DNA from 2 places in the Rhizobium sp. P28RR-XV genome. Region 2 is predicted to be linked to the other one. Evidence: predicted binding sites of a transcription regulator. Region 2 holds the regulator's gene; the other holds the start of a gene.
The links. Region 2 encodes LexA, which represses DNA repair genes until DNA is damaged. Its sites were predicted from a motif close to TGTTCNNNNTGTGTTCNG; they were not measured.
Positions count from the first base shown of each region.

Region 1 (8,510 bases), 520 kb from region 2:
ATGAAAACCTATCGCGCCATCGCCTTGAAGCCCGATGCCATCGCCCGCGCCGTGCGCTTCGCCATCGAGCAGCCCGAGGATGTCGATGTCAACGAGATCGTCGTGCGCCCGACGGCCAACACCTAGCGGCGCGAGACATGGCCACAATCCAAAGTCTCACCGTGGCTCTTGCCGCCAGCGCCATATTCATCGTCACATCAGAGGTTTACGCCACCATGAACAACAAGCCCAATGCATCCGCGACCATCCAGCAAAGCCATCCCTATGCCGGCATGTGGGTTACCGCCGATGGCTATGTGCGTCACAATTTGCTGCCGAACGGCCGCTATGACGAAGCGCGCGGCCAGCGCGAAAGCGCCTATCAGGGGCGCTATGAAGTTCGCGGCAATCACATCGACTATTGGGACGATACAGGTTTCACCGCCGATGGAGATTTCATCGACGACGTGCTCCATCACGGCGGCATGATCCTCCATCGACAGAAGTAGCATGGTATCAAATCGCGCCATCGCGAGACCGTCTGTGTCTCGCGATGGCATTCCTCTTGCCCGCCGCCGCGGTGGTCAGTCGAATGCCAATCCTTCTTCCACGATGGATTTACGCACGGCATCGCGTTGCCTCATGCGCAGATACCAGGCCTTGAGATGATCGAGTTCATCGAAGTGGATCCCTGCCTTGTAGTAGGATTTCAGCCATGCCGCCTGGCCCCAGCCCGTCAGCGCAAAAAGATAGGCATCGGCAACCGTAAACCTGTCGCCCATCAGGAAGAGGCGGTCGGCAAGATGTGCGTCGATCCATTGATATCGCTTTTCGAGCTTCGGCCTTGCCGTCTCGACATAACCTCCCGCCAGCCGAGCATAGAGAAGCGGAATGAAGCCCTTGTGGATTTCCGTCGACAGGAAGCCGAGCATTTCCTGCAGCTTGTAGCGCGCCATCGTGCCGGCGGCCGGCAACAATCCAGCCTCGGGCTTCAAGTCCGCCAGATATTGGACGATCGCCGGTCCCTCTCTCAGATGATTGCCGTCGGCGAGTTCGAGAACGGGGACATAGCCGTGCGGATTGACGCCGTGAAAATCCAGCCCAGCCTCGGTCTTGTGGCTGGTGTGATCGACCTTGATCAGTTCCACGTCCAGGCCGAGTTCGTTGATGACGATATGGGGCGAGAGCGAGCAGCTTGCCGGCATGTAGTATAGTTTCACTGAAGGTCTCCATGGTGTTTCCAGTGCCAGCCTCCCCTTGGAAGGCTGGCTGCCGAACCAGGTAATCCCTTTGGTATAGAATCGTAAGAACGGAAAAGTTTGACATCTAGGTTCAAAAATTATACCGCCTCAAGCATGAGGAATGCGTGATGAAAAAGACCGTGACCGGTTGCTCTGTCGAGGAGGCGATGCATTTGCTGGGAGGCCGCTGGCGGCTGCTGATCGTCTCCTATCTGGTCGACGGACCCAAGCGCTTCAACGAGCTGCGACGGCTGATGCCTGGCATTTCGCAGAGAATGCTGACGCTTGACCTCCGCGCGTTGGAGGAGGCAGGCCTTATCCGGCGCACGGTCTATCCGACTGTTCCTGTGAAGGTCGAATATTCGCTGACGAAGGATGGGACCCGGCTGGAGAAAGTGGTGGCCGTGGTCAAGGAGTTCGGGCTGTGGCTGAAGGATCGGGATGCGCGATTGCTCGGGGAGCATGAGACGTCACCAGAGCTCGTAGTATAAATCCCGCCAATCGGGGTTGGTCTTTTCAATCAGCTCGATCTTCCACTGGCGATACCAGCGTTTCAGGGATTTCTCCCGCTGTATGGCTGAAACGATGTCCGCGTGGTCTTCATACCAGACCAACCGCGTGCACCCATATTTCCAAGCGAAGCCGGGTGTCAGGCCTTCACGATGCTTGTAGATGCGGCGTTCGAGATCGGCAGTGACGCCGATGTACAGCGTACCGCGTTTGTGGTTGGTGATAATGTAAGTATATCCACCCATGCGTGTAGGATGCTGGCGGAGATGATAGCCGTCAAGAGCTATGGATGGTGGATGACCTATGGTTGGCAAAGAATGGGGTTCGCGTTTGCCACCCTGCCATACCCCACACTCCGTCATCCTCGGGTCAAGCCCGAGGATGACGGAGTGTGTGGGAGAGAAGGAGAGCCACAATCAACCAAGTCTTCGCGGATGCATTGGGGCCGCCCCTCTTATCCCAAGCGAGATAATCGGCCTCGCCGATCAAACCCTCTCCACAAACCCGTCCAGCACCCGCTTCTGCCCGGCGCGGTCGAATTCGATGGTCAGCTTGTTGCCCTCGATCTCGGAGACATTGCCGTTGCCGAACTTGATGTGGAAGACGCGGTCGCCGATGGCGAATTTGGAGGGTTCGGAGGAGGTGGATTTGGCCACCAGCTCACCGTCGATGGTGCGCACCTTCGGGCCGCTTTCGCCGTAGCCGATGCGCTCGACGGCGTGGCCGGAGCGGCTGCCCCAGTTGTCGCGGGTCGCATCGTTGCGATTTGCCTGGGCGCGCTTCCAGCCGGGGGTGGAATAGGAATTGGCGAAGGGATCGGCCTTGTCGAAGCGTGACTGGCCGTAGCCGCCGCGGCCATATCCGCCGTAGGACTGCTCGACCTCGGCAACCTGAACATGCGTTTCCGGCAGTTCGTCGAGGAAGCGGGACGGAATAGTCGATTGCCAGAGGCCATGGATGCGGCGGTTGGAGACGAACCAGATGTGGCAACGGCGCTTGGCGCGGGTAATCCCGACATAGGCGAGGCGGCGCTCTTCCTCCAGGCCGGCGCGGCCGTTTTCGTCGAGCGAGCGCTGATGCGGAAACAGGCCTTCCTCCCAGCCGGGCAGGAACACCGTATCGAATTCCAAACCCTTGGCGGAGTGCAGCGTCATGATCGAAACGGCGTCGAGATTTTCGTTCTGCTCGGCATCCATGACAAGCGAGACGTGCTCGAGGAAGCCGCGCATGGATTCGAAACTATCCATGGAGCGGACGAGTTCCTTGAGGTTTTCCAGGCGTCCCGGCGCTTCCGCCGATTTGTCGTTCTTCCACATGTCCGTATAGCCGGACTCTTCAAGGATCTGCTCGGCAAGCTCGGTATGGGGCGTGTTTTCAAGCAGGCCCTGCCAGCGGCGGAAGGATTGCACGACATCGAACAGCGCCTTGCGCGCCTTCGGCTTCATCTCGTCCGTCTCGATGATATCCGCTGCTGCCGCCAGCATCGGGATATCGCGAGCACGGGCGTAATCGTGCAGGGCGCGGACCGTGGTGTCGCCCAAACCGCGCTTCGGCGTATTGACGATGCGTTCGAAGGCGAGATCGTCAGCCGGCTGGCAGACGAGGCGGAAATAGGCCATGGCATCGCGGATTTCGAGGCGCTCGTAGAAGCGCGGGCCGCCGACGACGCGATAATTCAGGCCGAGCGTGACGAAACGGTCTTCGAACTCGCGCATCTGGAAAGACGCGCGCACGAGGATCGAGATGTCGTTCAGATTATGCTTGTTGCGCTGAAGCTGCTCGATCTCTTCGCCGATCGCGCGCGCTTCCTCCTCGGAATCCCAGGAGGCGTGCACTTGCACCTTAATGTCGTCGGGGTCTGAGCGATCGGTGAACAGCGTCTTGCCGAGCCGGCCCTCGTTATGGGCGATCAGATGCGCGGCGGCACCGAGAATATGCTCCGTCGAGCGGTAGTTGCGCTCGAGCTTGATGACCTTGGCGCCGGGAAAATCCTTCTCGAAGCGCAGGATGTTGTCCACTTCGGCACCGCGCCAGCCATAGATCGACTGGTCATCATCGCCGACGCAACAGACGTTCTGTGGCTCGCCCTTCTGTCGCTGGGCTAGCAGGCGAAGCCACATATATTGCGCCGTATTGGTGTCCTGATACTCATCGACCAGGATGTAGCGGAAGCGCTGGTGATAATCCTTCAGAATATCAGGATTTTGCCGGAACATATTGATCGGATGCAGCAAAAGATCGCCGAAGTCGCAGGCGTTCAGCGTCTTCAGGCGGTTCTGATAGGCACTGTAGAGTTCGCGGCCCTTGCCGTTGGCGAAGGCCCGCGCATCGCCTTCCGGAATATCGGCGGGGCTGAGCCCCTTGTTCTTCCAGGTGTCGATCATCCCGGCGAACTGCTTGGCCGGCCAGCGCTTGTCGTCCAGGCCCTCGGCCTGGATCAACTGCTTGATCAGGCGGATGACATCGTCCGTATCGAGAATGGTGAAGCTGGAAGAAAGGCCGACCAGCTCGGAATGGCGGCGCAAAAGCTTGACGCCGATCGAATGGAAGGTGCCGAGCCAGGGCATGCCTTCGACCGCACCGCCGACGAGCAGCGCGATGCGTTCCTTCATCTCGCGGGCCGCCTTGTTGGTGAAGGTGACGGCGAGGATCTGGCTGGGGAAGGCGCGGTTGGTGGACAGGATATGGGCGATGCGGGTCGTCAGCACGCGCGTCTTACCGGTGCCGGCACCGGCAAGCACCAGAACGGGGCCGTCAAGCGTCTCGACTGCTTCCGTCTGTTCCGAGTTGAGGCCTGCGAGATAATCCGGCCGGCGGCCGCTGTCGCGCGCCGCCATGGCGCGGGCGGCAATACCGCCGCCGGTGCCGCCGGCAGCCGGCGCTGAACGGCGCGGCGCAGTGTGCTCCGGCTCCTCGTCAAAGAAGGGAATATCGTCATGTCCAATGGTCATGCGGCCCAATGTAATGATTCTACCCCGAAAGGCAAAAGAAACGGGCCGAAACTAGAACAAAAAGTGCACATTCACAGGGCATAGTGCTCGCTTGAGGGCCGTCTTCCATATCGGAATCGATCAGCCGGTGCGCCGGTGAAACGTCCCGTTGTCGATCCCAAGATTACAACTTTGTCATAATCAGCGGCAAAACTTGCCGCATATGCTCAAAACACGATATTGCAGCAAATCGGGCACAATCTTGCATTATAGAGCCGCCTGATCAGAATTTGGCCCCGGTAAGTGCGCTGGGTGTGTAGGGGCCGTACAAAAACCAACGACGCGATTTCATCGCCTCTGACACAATGAGCCGGAGACGTGCATGACCGCCTGGAAGCAGCTTTTCTTGTCTTTTCTCTTGCTGGCGGCAGGCATTGTTGCCGTCGTGGCTCTTGTGCCCAGCGCCGCCGGTCTGTTGCAGAAGGTCGGTATTCCCGAGACGATTGTGGCGGCAATCACGCGCGACCAAGATGCCAAGGCGGAGAAGAGCGGCGACACGGCCAATGACGGCGCGCGGCGCGGCCGGAATGTACCGCTTGTCGTGACGGAAGCCGTCGTCAGCGGCGTCGTCAACGATCGCCTCAGCGCGATCGGCACGGGTGACGCCATCCGTTCGGTCGTCGTCATGCCGCAGGCGGCTGGCACGATCCGGGAAATCCTCATCAAGTCCGGTGACAGGGTCAAGCAGGGCCAAGTGCTGGCGCGTCTCGACGACGACGAGCAGATCATCGCCCGCGGCCAGGCGGAGGTGGCGCTGAAGAGCGCGGCCGAGAAATCCCAACTCTACCGCAACATCAAGTCCAGCGTGTCGCGCATCGATGTTTTCGATGCGGAGATCGCCGAGCAGGGCGCGAAGCTGGCGCTGCAATCGGCGGAGCTGGCGCTGAAGCGCCGCGATATCGTCGCGCCGATAGACGGCATCGTCGGCATCGTGCCCGTTGTCGTCGGTGACAATGTGACGACGACGACCAATATCGTGATGTTGGACGATCGCTCGGAAATCCTGGTGGATTACTGGGTGCCGGAGCGCTTCGCCAACACTGTGAAGGTCGATCAGCCGGTGGAAGCGACCTCGGTCGCGCTGCCGGGACGCGTCTTCTCGGGCGCTGTCGAGGCGGTCGACAATCGCGTCGACGGCGCCAGCCGGACGCTGCGCGTGCGCGCCCGCATCGATAATGCCTCCGACGAATTGCGCGCCGGCATGTCTTTCAATGTCGGCATGCGCTTTTCCGGCGAAACCTATCCTTCCGTCGATCCGCTGGCGGTGCAATGGGATGGTGCCGGTGCGCATGTCTGGCGCGTCGTCGATGGCAAGTCCTCGAAGGTGCGCGTCAGCATCGTGCAGCGCAATCCGGATGCGGTGCTGGTCAGGGGCGAACTCTGCAATGGTGATCTCATCGTCATCGAGGGATTGCAGCGCATGACGGAAGGCGGCGACGTTCGCTTTGCCCGTGATGTCGCCGAGGCCAGGGAGGTCATCACTCAATGATGACGCAGGGCGATGACACTGCGGATGCCGGCTCGACTGCCGCCAAGCAATCCTTCATGGCGCTGTTCGTGCGCCGGCCCATCCTGGCGCTGGTCTTCAACACGTTGATGGTCGTTGCCGGCCTTGCCGCCTATTTCGGTGTTGAGGTGCGCGAGCTGCCCGATGTTGACCGTCCCGTCGTGACTGTTCGAACTATGTTCGATGGCGCATCGCCGCAGACGGTGGATCAGGAGCTGACGAAAATCATCGAAGGGGCCGTTGCCCGCGTCAGCGGCCTGAAATCGGTCTCTTCCAGCTCGTCCTTCGGTCAGAGCAGGGTGACGCTTGAATTTTCCGATGCGACCGATCTTTCGGTTGCGGCCAACGATGTCCGAGATGCCATCGGCCGCATCACCGAACAATTGCCTGATCAGGCGGACGCGCCGCAGATCGTCAAGGCGGATTCGGATTCGCAACCGATCATGCGCCTTGCCGTCACCTCCAGTACGATGACGATGGACGACCTGACGCAGCTCGTCGACAAGGAGATCACCGACCGGCTGGCCTCCGTCGAAGGCGTCGCCGATGTCGAGCTTTACGGCGATCAGGAGAAAATCTTCCGCATCGACGTCGACCAGGCTGCCCTCGCCAGCCGAGGCCTCACGATCGGCGATCTGACGACGGCGCTTGCGACCGCCGCGCTCGATGTGCCGGCGGGATCGCTGAAGAGCGCCCGACAGAATATCGTCGTGCGAGCGACGGCCGCATTGCAGACGCCGGAGGATTTCTCCCGGCTGATCATCAGGAATCGCGTGCGGCTCTCCGATGTCGCGACCGTGACGCTCGGGCCGAGAGACGGCACGACTGCGCTGCGCTCGAACGGCGTGCAGGGCGTCGGCCTCGGCATCATCCGCCAGGCGCAATCGAATACGCTGAATATTTCCGAAGGCGTCAAAGCCGTCGTTGTGCAACTGTCGAAATCGCTGCCCGAAGGCACGCGCATCGTCGTCACCAGCGATGACGCCCAGTTCATTCAGGGAGCGATCCACGAGGTCGTGTTGGCGCTTGTCCTGTCGGCGCTGATCGTCACGGTGGTCATCTATCTCTTCCTGCGCGACTGGCGGGCGACGTTGATCCCGGTCGTCACCATGCCGGTGGCGCTGATCGGCACGCTTGCCGCGCTCTATATGGTCGGCTTCTCGGTCAATATCCTGACGCTGCTCGCAATCGTGCTTGCGACGGGCCTCGTGGTCGACGACGCCATCGTCGTGCTTGAGAACATTGTGCGGCGCAGGGCGGAGAAGATCGGGCCGCGCGCGGCTGCCGTGCTCGGCGCGCGCGAGGTCTTCTTCGCCGTGATTGCGACGACGGCAACGCTTGCCGCCGTGTTCATTCCGCTGTCTTTCCTGCCGGGACAGGTGGGGGGCCTTTTCCGCGAATTCGGCTTCGTGCTCGCCTTCTCCGTCGGGCTGTCCTCGATCGTGGCGCTGACGCTCTGCCCGATGCTTGCCTCGCGCATGCTGACCAAGGAAATGCGCGAGGAACACGGAGTGCTCGGCCGTTTCGGCGAGCTTTTTGCCGGCGTCTATCGCCGCACGCTCCGGGCCTGTCTCAACGCACCGCTTATCGTCATCGTTTTCTGCGTGATGTTTTCGGCCGCCGCCGTTCTGGCCTTCGTGAATGTCAAAAGCGAGCTGACGCCAAGCGAGGATCGCGCTATGGTCATGCTGCGTCTCACCACGCCGCAGGGAGCTGGCCTCGATTATACGAAGGATCAGCTGCAGCGTGTCGAGGAGCGTCTGCAGCCGCTGATGGATAGCGGCGATATCCGCAATATCTACGCAATCTCGGGCATGAACAGCCAGAAGAACAGCGGCTTCATGGTCTTGACCCTCGCGCCATGGAGCGAGCGCTATCGCACGCAGCAGGACATCGTCACCGATATCAACCGTGCCATGGCCGGCGTGCCGGCGCTTCGCGGCAATGTCATCCAGGCCAACAGCCTTCGCATCCGCGGCGCCGGCAGCGGCGTGCAGATGGCCCTCATCGGAAACAATCACGAGGCGCTGACCGAGGCGGCTCTCAAGCTCGTTCAGGAGCTCGACAAGACGGGGCAGTTCGACACACCGCGGCTCAACAACGAGCCGACGCAGGCCCAGGTCTCCGTCACCATCGATCGGGAGCGGGCGTCCGATCTCGGTATCGATATATCGGGGCTTTCGATGGCGCTGCAGTCGTTGCTCGAGGGGCGCTCCGTCGTCGACGTTTTCGTCGCAGGTGAATCCTATCCGGTGCTGCTGACCTCGACGATGCGGCCGATCG
Region 1 covers NZ_JABAIG010000001.1:57,919-66,428, forward strand. The annotation lists gene HGP12_RS00275 (SDR family oxidoreductase) at 1-126, shown strand, start outside; gene HGP12_RS00280 (Atu4866 domain-containing protein) at 138-488, shown strand; gene gstA (glutathione transferase GstA) at 564-1,199, opposite strand; gene HGP12_RS00290 (winged helix-turn-helix transcriptional regulator) at 1,349-1,711, shown strand; gene HGP12_RS00295 (GIY-YIG nuclease family protein) at 1,691-1,975, opposite strand; gene HGP12_RS00300 (ATP-dependent helicase) at 2,216-4,681, opposite strand; gene HGP12_RS00305 (efflux RND transporter periplasmic adaptor subunit) at 5,043-6,209, shown strand; gene HGP12_RS00310 (efflux RND transporter permease subunit) at 6,206-8,510, shown strand, end outside.
Region 1: a site for LexA is predicted at 4,734-4,751, ahead of HGP12_RS00300 (ATP-dependent helicase). Genes of this name have one in related genera too.

Region 2 (8,510 bases):
GATTTAGAGCAGAATGTCGGTATAGAGCTCGGATGCATCCGGCTCCGGATCGTTCTGGGCGAAATCGGCGCTGTCTGCGACGATGTCCCGGACATCCTTGTCGATATCCTTCAGATCGTCTTCGCTCGCCCAACCCTTTTCGAGAAGGCGAATACGGACCTGTTCGATCGGGTCATGCTCGGAGCGCATCTTCTGCACTTCATCCTTCGAACGGTACTTGGCCGGATCGGACATGGAGTGACCGCGATAACGGTAGGTCAGCATTTCCAGGATGATCGGGCCTTTGCCGGAACGGCAATGCGCGACAGCTTCGTCAGCCGCAGCCTTGACGGCGCGTACGTCCATGCCGTCGACCTGGATGCCGGGAATGCCGAAGGATGCACCGCGCTTGGAGAAATCGGCCTGCGCGGTGGCGCGAGCGGTCGAGGTGCCCATGGCGTAGCGGTTGTTCTCGATCACGAAAATGACAGGCAGCTTCCAGAGCTGCGCCATGTTGAAGCTTTCGTAGACCTGGCCCTGGTTGGCGGCGCCATCGCCAAAATAGGCAACGCTGACATTGTCATTGCCGCGATACCAGTTGGCAAAACCGAGGCCGGTGCCGAGCGAGACCTGGGCGCCAACGATGCCATGGCCGCCGTAGAAATTCTTTTCCTTGGAGAACATATGCATGGAGCCGCCCTTCCCTCGGGAATAGCCGCCCTGACGTCCGGTCAGCTCAGCCATGACGCCACGTGCGCTCATGCCGGTTGCCAGCATATGCCCATGGTCGCGATAGCCGGTAATGACCTGGTCGCCATCCTTCAGCGCCAGCTGCATGCCGACGACGACAGCTTCCTGACCAATATAAAGGTGACAGAAACCGCCAATGAAGCCCATGCCGTAAAGCTGGCCGGCCTTCTCTTCGAAGCGGCGGATCAGGAGCATCTCACGATAAGCCTTGAGCTCCGCATCACGATCGAACTCCGCGATCGGGCCGCCATTGGTTTCCTTGGCAGGCCTTGATGCTGTCTTACGGCTGGAAACGGTCGCGTTTTTTCGCGGCGCCATTCAACCCTCCCTGTGTGAGTAGCCTCGTTTTTTGGTGAGGCGTAACATAGGGAAGATTGTCCGCCACAGCAATGCTATAATTGCATGGCTCATATTCTCCGCAAGTTATTGATATAACTCGCGAAAAGTCGATTAACCGGAATTCGGTTAATTACGGCTATTTGTTGAAGATGACGATCTCGTTCGCCTTAGAATAGGTCAGCTGATAACGCGCATATTGATCGAGCATGTCCTTGTCCAGGGAGCCGTCACTCAAGAGCGTGACCTCCTTTTCAAGGTGTTCGCGCTTGGCGACCAGATCCGCCAATTCCTTGGCGCGATCGACGCGGCGCTGCTCGAATACTTCGGTCGCCTTCAGGCCGTAGTCGCCATGGATGCAATGATAACCGAAATAGCTCACAAAGGCGACGGTGATGGCGGGAAGGATGAAACGCCCGAACTTTCTCTTCTTATGATACTTTGTCCACATACTCGCTCGAAACGCTCTGGCTTTAAGCAATCTTACTCCAGAGCCAATGTCGCTTCGGACAAGATCACATCAAATCAAACACCTAGAGCTAATTTACCCGGCAGAGATTAACCGTCCGTTGACTCTAACTGCGCAGGCCAACAAAAAACCGCGCCCGAAGGCGCGGTGGTTCGATTTCAGATAGGAATGGCGCGCGGATCCGGAGATCCCGCGGATCAGGCATCAGCCACGCAGAATGGAGCGGCCGGCATACTTTGCCTGCGGGCCGAGAGCTTCTTCGATGCGGATGAGCTGGTTGTACTTGGCGAGGCGGTCGGAGCGCGACAGCGAGCCGGTCTTGATCTGACCGCAGTTGGTGGCAACGGCGAGATCGGCAATGGTGGAATCTTCCGTTTCGCCCGAGCGATGCGACATGACGGCGGTATAGTTGGCCTTGTGTGCGGTTTCGACGGCATCAAGGGTCTCGGTCAGCGAGCCGATCTGGTTGACCTTGACGAGGATCGAGTTGGCAACGCCCATGCGGATACCGTCGCGCAGGCGAGCGGAGTTGGTGACGAACAGATCGTCGCCGACCAGCTGGGTCTTCTTGCCGATCAGGTCGGTGAGCGTCTTCCAGCCTTCCCAGTCGTCTTCAGCCATGCCGTCTTCGATCGAAGCGATCGGGTACTTTGCGGCAAGTTCCGCCAGGTATTCGGCCATCGCGCCGGATTCCAGCGTGCGGCCCTCGCCTTCAAGCACGTACTTGCCGTCCTTGAAGAATTCGGTCGAGGCGCAATCGAGGCCAAGAGCGATTTCTTCGCCCGGCTTGTAGCCGGCCTTTTCGATGGACTTCATGATGAAGTCGAGGGCTGCCGGAGCGCTGGAGAGGCCCGGTGCGAAGCCGCCTTCGTCGCCGACATTGGTGTTGTGCCCCTGCGATGCCAGTTCCTTCTTGAGGACGTGGAAGATTTCCGAGCCCATGCGCACGGCATCGCGGATGGATTCTGCGCCGACCGGCAGGATCATGAATTCCTGGAAGTCGATGGGGTTATCGGCATGGGCGCCGCCGTTGATGATGTTCATCATCGGAACCGGCAGGAGACGGGCATGAGCGCCGCCGACATAGCGGTAGAGCGGCAGGTTGGCGCTCTGGGCAGCGGCCTTGGCAACGGCAAGCGAGACGCCGAGGATAGCATTGGCGCCGAGGCGCGACTTGTTCGGCGTGCCGTCGAGTTCGATCATGATGTTGTCGAGCTGGATCTGGTTTTCAGCGTCCATGCCGCCGATCGCATCGAAGATTTCCGAGTTGACGGCTTCGACAGCCTTCTCGACGCCCTTGCCATGGTAGCGCTTGCCGCCATCGCGAAGCTCGACGGCTTCATGCGCGCCGGTCGACGCACCCGACGGAACCGCCGCGCGGCCCATGCTGCCGTCTTCGAGGTAGACATCGACTTCGACGGTCGGATTGCCACGGCTGTCGAGAATCTCGCGGGCGATAATGTCGGTGATTGCGGTCATGATAGCTTCCTGCTCGCTGGTTTATAAATCGATTTAAATCGTCTTAATCGAAGGCACGGAAATTTCAATGCCGATCCGCGCCCCGATTTGGCACTCCTGCAGGCCGCGTAAAGCAAATTCATGTCAGCCTGTTGAATGCCTGATATTTCTTAAGCCTTGGCCACGGCATCAAAAGCCAGCAGCTTCTCCAGAAGCCGCGGCATGTCCTTCAGATAAACCATGTTCGGGCCATCCGAGGGCGCATTGTCCGGGTCTTCATGCGTCTCGACAAAAACACCTGCCACGCCGACGGCAACGGCGGCGCGCGCCAGCGTCTCGACGAATCGGCGGTCACCGCCGGTAGAGCCGCCCTGCCCGCCGGGTTGCTGCACGGAATGGGTCGCATCGAAGATCACTGGCGCGCCCATAGCCGCCATGATCGGCAGCGAGCGCATGTCGGAGACCAGCGTATTGTAGCCGAAGGAGGCGCCGCGCTCGCACAGAAGAATGTTCGGATTGCCGCTTTCATTGAGCTTGGCAAGCACGTTCTTCATATCCCAGGGCGCGAGGAACTGACCCTTCTTGACGTTGACAATACGGCCGGTCTTGGCGGCCGCAACCAGCAGATCGGTCTGGCGCGACAGGAAAGCCGGGATCTGCAGGATATCGACCGTCTTGGCAACGACGGCGCATTGCTCTTCCGTGTGGATGTCGGTCAGAACCGGAAAGCCGTATTCCTTCTTGAGGTCGGCAAAGACTTCCATGGATTTTTCCAGACCGATGCCGCGCTTGCCTGACAGAGAGGTCCGGTTCGCCTTGTCATAGGAGGACTTGTAGACAAGGCCGATGCCGAGCTTGCCGCAGAGCTCCTTCAGGACTCCGGCGACCATGAATGCATGGTCGCGGCTCTCCATCTGACAGGGGCCGGCAATCAGCGACAGCTTGGCGGTGTTGGAAAAGAGGACCTTGGAGGCACCCTCGCCGACGGTGACTTCGGAATTCGTGCTCATGCTATCTCCTCGAAGGCGAACAATGCGCCCTGTCCGGGCGCCAGCCTTGCCAGTATACGATTGTTCTTACGCGTGTAGGTGACGCCGTTAGCAGCGAAATGCGACGATGTCACGGAAAGATCGCGCGTTTTGAAAAGGATTGCGCGCGCCCTCAGCCCGGGATCGCTGGTATGAACCGGCAAATCGTAGAATGCCTCCATTCCTTCCGGCGACAAAAGTTCGAGATCGACATTGGCCGTCTTGATCGTCAAGCCGAAGGAGTGCTCGAGGACTCGCGGACCACCAACGATCTCTTCGAAAAAGCCGCGATACACCGCTGGTGTCAGCGCGGAAAGCGCCACCCGCGCGATGCCGGTCACGCCGTTTTCGTGACGTTCGAGCGCGCCACGATCGGCCGGCAGCGGATTGATACGCTGACAGCAGAAGGCCAGGAAATCCGGCGCGCGCAGATCCGCCGCAAATGCGAGACGAAAGCCGGCCGTGGTTTCCGTTCCGTCCGGCATCTTCATCGGCCGCGAGAAATCAAGCATGCGCCCGGCCGAGATCGCGGCCGCCTTGAAACGCTCGTCGTCGTCGACGGCATCGTCGGTGCCGAAAACCACGGCCGAAAATCCATCCTCGGCGACGCGGAATCGATAAGCCTGGTCACGCGCGACGAAGACGTTGCCATCGGCAATACTCGTCTCGCATTGCTCCTGCGATGCCACGCCCAAAGGCTCGAGATAGGTCTTATCGGCAAGGAAGACACAGGCATTTTCAGTGCCGAAAGGATGGCGGGCATCCGGAGCCACCGTGAAGCCGAGCTTGCCCAGGCGCTCGCGCGCCAGAGCGATGTTGACGGTCGGCAGCACGAGATGATCCAACGGATGCGGTGACAAAGTCATGGTCCTCCCTTGTTTGCCCGCAAGAACAGATTTGCGCCCATACAATGCTCAATTCAAGACCAAAGCCAAAGCCGTGAACGCGCAGAAGAACGCGGGCGCACTAATTCTCAACTGTAGCCGGCTTATGCGACAGTCGTCGTCTCCATCCGCACATGCGCCGAGCGGGATTGACGTGAAGCGTCCATAAAGCGAACAAAGCGGCATTTCTCATATTTATCGATGAATTAGCGCGGATATAATTCCCGAGGAATTTCAAGCGATCCGTGCGATAGCGGCAATTATTTGACAGACCCGGCGAAGCTTTACTGAAATTTAAGCACTTGCAGAACACATATGGAACATATAGTGTCCGTTCTGGATTTGTTTCACGATTTTTCTTGATTTGGGGTTCCAAGACGATGTTGACGCGCAAGCAGCAGGAACTGCTTCTCTTCATTCACGAGCGGATGAAGGAGTCCGGTGTCCCGCCATCTTTCGACGAGATGAAGGACGCATTGGATCTGGCATCCAAATCCGGCATTCACCGTCTGATCACGGCGCTCGAGGAACGTGGCTTCATCCGCCGCCTGCCGAATCGGGCGCGGGCGCTCGAAGTCATCAAGCTGCCGGACGCCTATAATTCGAGCCTGCAGCCACGCCGCGGCTTTTCGCCGAGTGTTATCGAAGGCAGTCTCGGCAAACCCCAGCCGGTCGCGCCGCCAGCCCCGGCAAAGGTTGCAAACGACGACCACAACAGTTCGGTATCGGTACCGGTCATGGGGCGCATCGCTGCCGGCGTTCCGATTTCCGCCATTCAGAACAATACACATGACATTACCGTTCCCGCCGACATGCTCGGCTCCGGCGAGCATTATGCGCTGGAGGTGAGGGGCGATTCGATGATCGACGCCGGAATTTTCGATGGCGATACGGTCATCATCCGAAATTCGACGACAGCCAATCCCGGCGATATCGTCGTTGCGCTCGTTGACGACGAAGAGGCAACGCTGAAGCGCTTCCGCCGCAAGGGCGCCTCGATCGCGCTGGAAGCCGCCAATCCGGCCTATGAAACCCGCATCTTCGGGCCAGACCGCGTCAAGGTTCAAGGCAAGCTGGTAGGGCTTATTCGTCGTTATCATTGACGGATGAGTTATCACTAACAGTTGGATTACCGTTGACGGGTGATACCTGCGCAGGTGGTGTACCGAATTTGCCGGTGCGCCAATCATAGGTTCGGTGTCTGGTCCATGGTCGCTGCGGGTTTTCGAAAGCGGCAGAGATAACGGGCTTATCGGCGGTGAGCGCCATTTCGATGGACCCGGTTTTGCGCAATGTCGCACCGGTTATGAGTATCGCTCCGGAGCGGCAATGATCGAGCCGCAGTCGGATCGGGGTCACGACGATATTTGCCGTGTCGCAGGCGGACGGCAAATAGGCTGCGTTTTCTATGGTGATCAGGATAGCGCCATTATCAAGCATGGCTGCGCACCATGCGCCTTTCTGGCAGGCGAAACTTCCCTGCATCGTCCGGTCCAGCGCTTCCTCCATTGCCTTACGGACTGCCTTATGTTCTTCGCTGCTCAGTCGCTTGTGGCGATCGGTCTTGCTGATCTGCGGAAGCCGGCTATCGCTGGGGAGAATAGTGGGCGGCTGGTGTTCGGTTGCGACCAGTGCCTTCTGCCATTGTTCGAAAATGAAGGCCTGCGGCCTTTCGCGATTTGTGGCGAGTATATCGTCCTGTCGCAGCGCAACCAGGACCCCATCTTCCGAAATCATCAGATCCGGCTTCGGCACGCCGGAGTCGAATGCCGCCACGCCGGTGGATGAAAGCACCAACAGCAGCCCCAAATGGCGAAGCCGGGTCCGCAACACGGTCATGATCAGGAAGCCGGCAATGAAGGTCGGCATTAGCCAGCCGGGTTGGCGGCCGAAGGTGATGTCGCCTCCCCAACCGGCCACCGTTTTGGCGATTACGATGACGAGTTCCAGTCCCTCGCCGGTGACCTTCCAAAACGGCCCGTCCAGGCCGAAGGGCATGAGCAGCATTGCCACCATGCCGAACGGCATGACAATGAAGGAGACCACCGGCATGGCCGCGAGGTTGGCGGCGAGACCATATGTCGCCAGCCGGTGAAAATGCTCGATCGAGAAGATGGCCGTCGATGCGCCGCCGATGAACGAGGTCGACAATACGCCGCCGAAGAAGCGCGAGACGAAGAGCAGCGGGCTTAACAGGCGGATCCGCGAGAGGATGTTTTCGCGGTGCCGCCGTCGTTTCCATAACGAATAGCCCGACACCAGCGCCAGCGTTGCGGCATAGGACATCTGGAAGCTTGGGCCTAGCACCTGCGACGGCGACAGAACAAGGATGACGATGGCGGATAGCGCGACATTGCGAAGGCTGAGCGAGGGCCGATCGAAAAGTACGGCCACCAGCATGATCGCCATCATGATGAAAGCACGCTCGGCGGATACGCCGAAGCCGGAAATGAGGTAATAGGCCGTTACCGTCAAAAGCGCGCCGAAAGCCGCGAATTTCTTGGTCGGCCAGGCCTGCGCAACTCCCGGAAACAAGCTGAACAGATAGCGCAGGCCGACATAGAAGATGCCGGCCGATAGCGCCATGTTCAGCCCCGAAATTGCAATAATATGGGTAAGACCGGCAATTCGCAGCGACTCGGTCGTATCCTTGGAGATCGCACGTCTCTCATCGGTGACGAGCGCCGCAGCGAAGGCGCCCGTATCTCCCGGCAGGGTTTCCCTGATCCTGTCGCCGATGCCGTTGCGCAGGCCGGCAAGCCAGATATCGGCCTTATCCAGCAGCGAATTTGCGGTGTTATCACCGGATGGAGGCAATAGGTTCGGGCTGCCATAGGCGAAACCGTTCGCACCAATGCCATTGAAGTAAGAGCTGAAGGCGAAATCGTTGAGGTCAGGCAAAGCCGGCCCGGACGGCGGTGTCAGGCGCGCCCTGCCCTGGATGCGATCGCCGAGGTCAAACGGCTTCAGCTGCTTGCGTACGAAGATCGTGATCCGTTCCGGCGAACGGCGAATCGTGGGCTTTTCCGTTGCCGCGACCCGGACGACATAGCGCCAGCCGCCATTGTCATAGGATTCACGTCGCTCGACCCTCCCCGTGACGGTCGTCGTCACGGCCGAGTCGAGCATGACAGTGGAAGCCCGCCAGCTTTCCCATTGAGCCAGCGCCATGCCGAGGCAGATCAGCATGGCGGCGAAAAGCAGATGCCGAAACAGCCTGCCCGTTTCCCGCCGGAGCGCAAAGCTAGCGGTAAAGACAAACAGGCCCGCCAGCACGGCTTGCGGAGGCGGATCGCTGCCAGCTTCGAACCAGAAGATCGCACCGAGACCCATATAGATCGGCGCGAAAAGGATGGCGCGGCCGTGTGCGGCTTCCTCCTCGACCAGCCGGGCAATGCCGCCTCGAATGCGGCCCGCGATCAGGAGGAAACGCGAGGTCAGCGGCGCCAGATGCTGCGTCCGCTCCCCTTGTCGTGCCTTGGCACGAAGCACATTCGTCGCGACGGCAGGACGAAGCTGCGAAGGCGCAGCGACTTCCCGGCCATCGTCCCGCTGCTCCGTTGCCTCCAAATTAGGCACTCGCCGCCACCCCCACGCAAAACCACA
Region 2 covers NZ_JABAIG010000001.1:581,677-590,186, forward strand. The annotation lists gene pdhA (pyruvate dehydrogenase (acetyl-transferring) E1 component subunit alpha) at 4-1,047, opposite strand; gene HGP12_RS02820 (septum formation initiator family protein) at 1,205-1,516, opposite strand; gene eno (phosphopyruvate hydratase) at 1,739-3,013, opposite strand; gene kdsA (3-deoxy-8-phosphooctulonate synthase) at 3,163-4,002, opposite strand; gene HGP12_RS02835 (VOC family protein) at 3,999-4,886, opposite strand; gene lexA (transcriptional repressor LexA) at 5,285-6,007, shown strand; gene HGP12_RS02845 (ComEC/Rec2 family competence protein) at 5,988-8,483, opposite strand.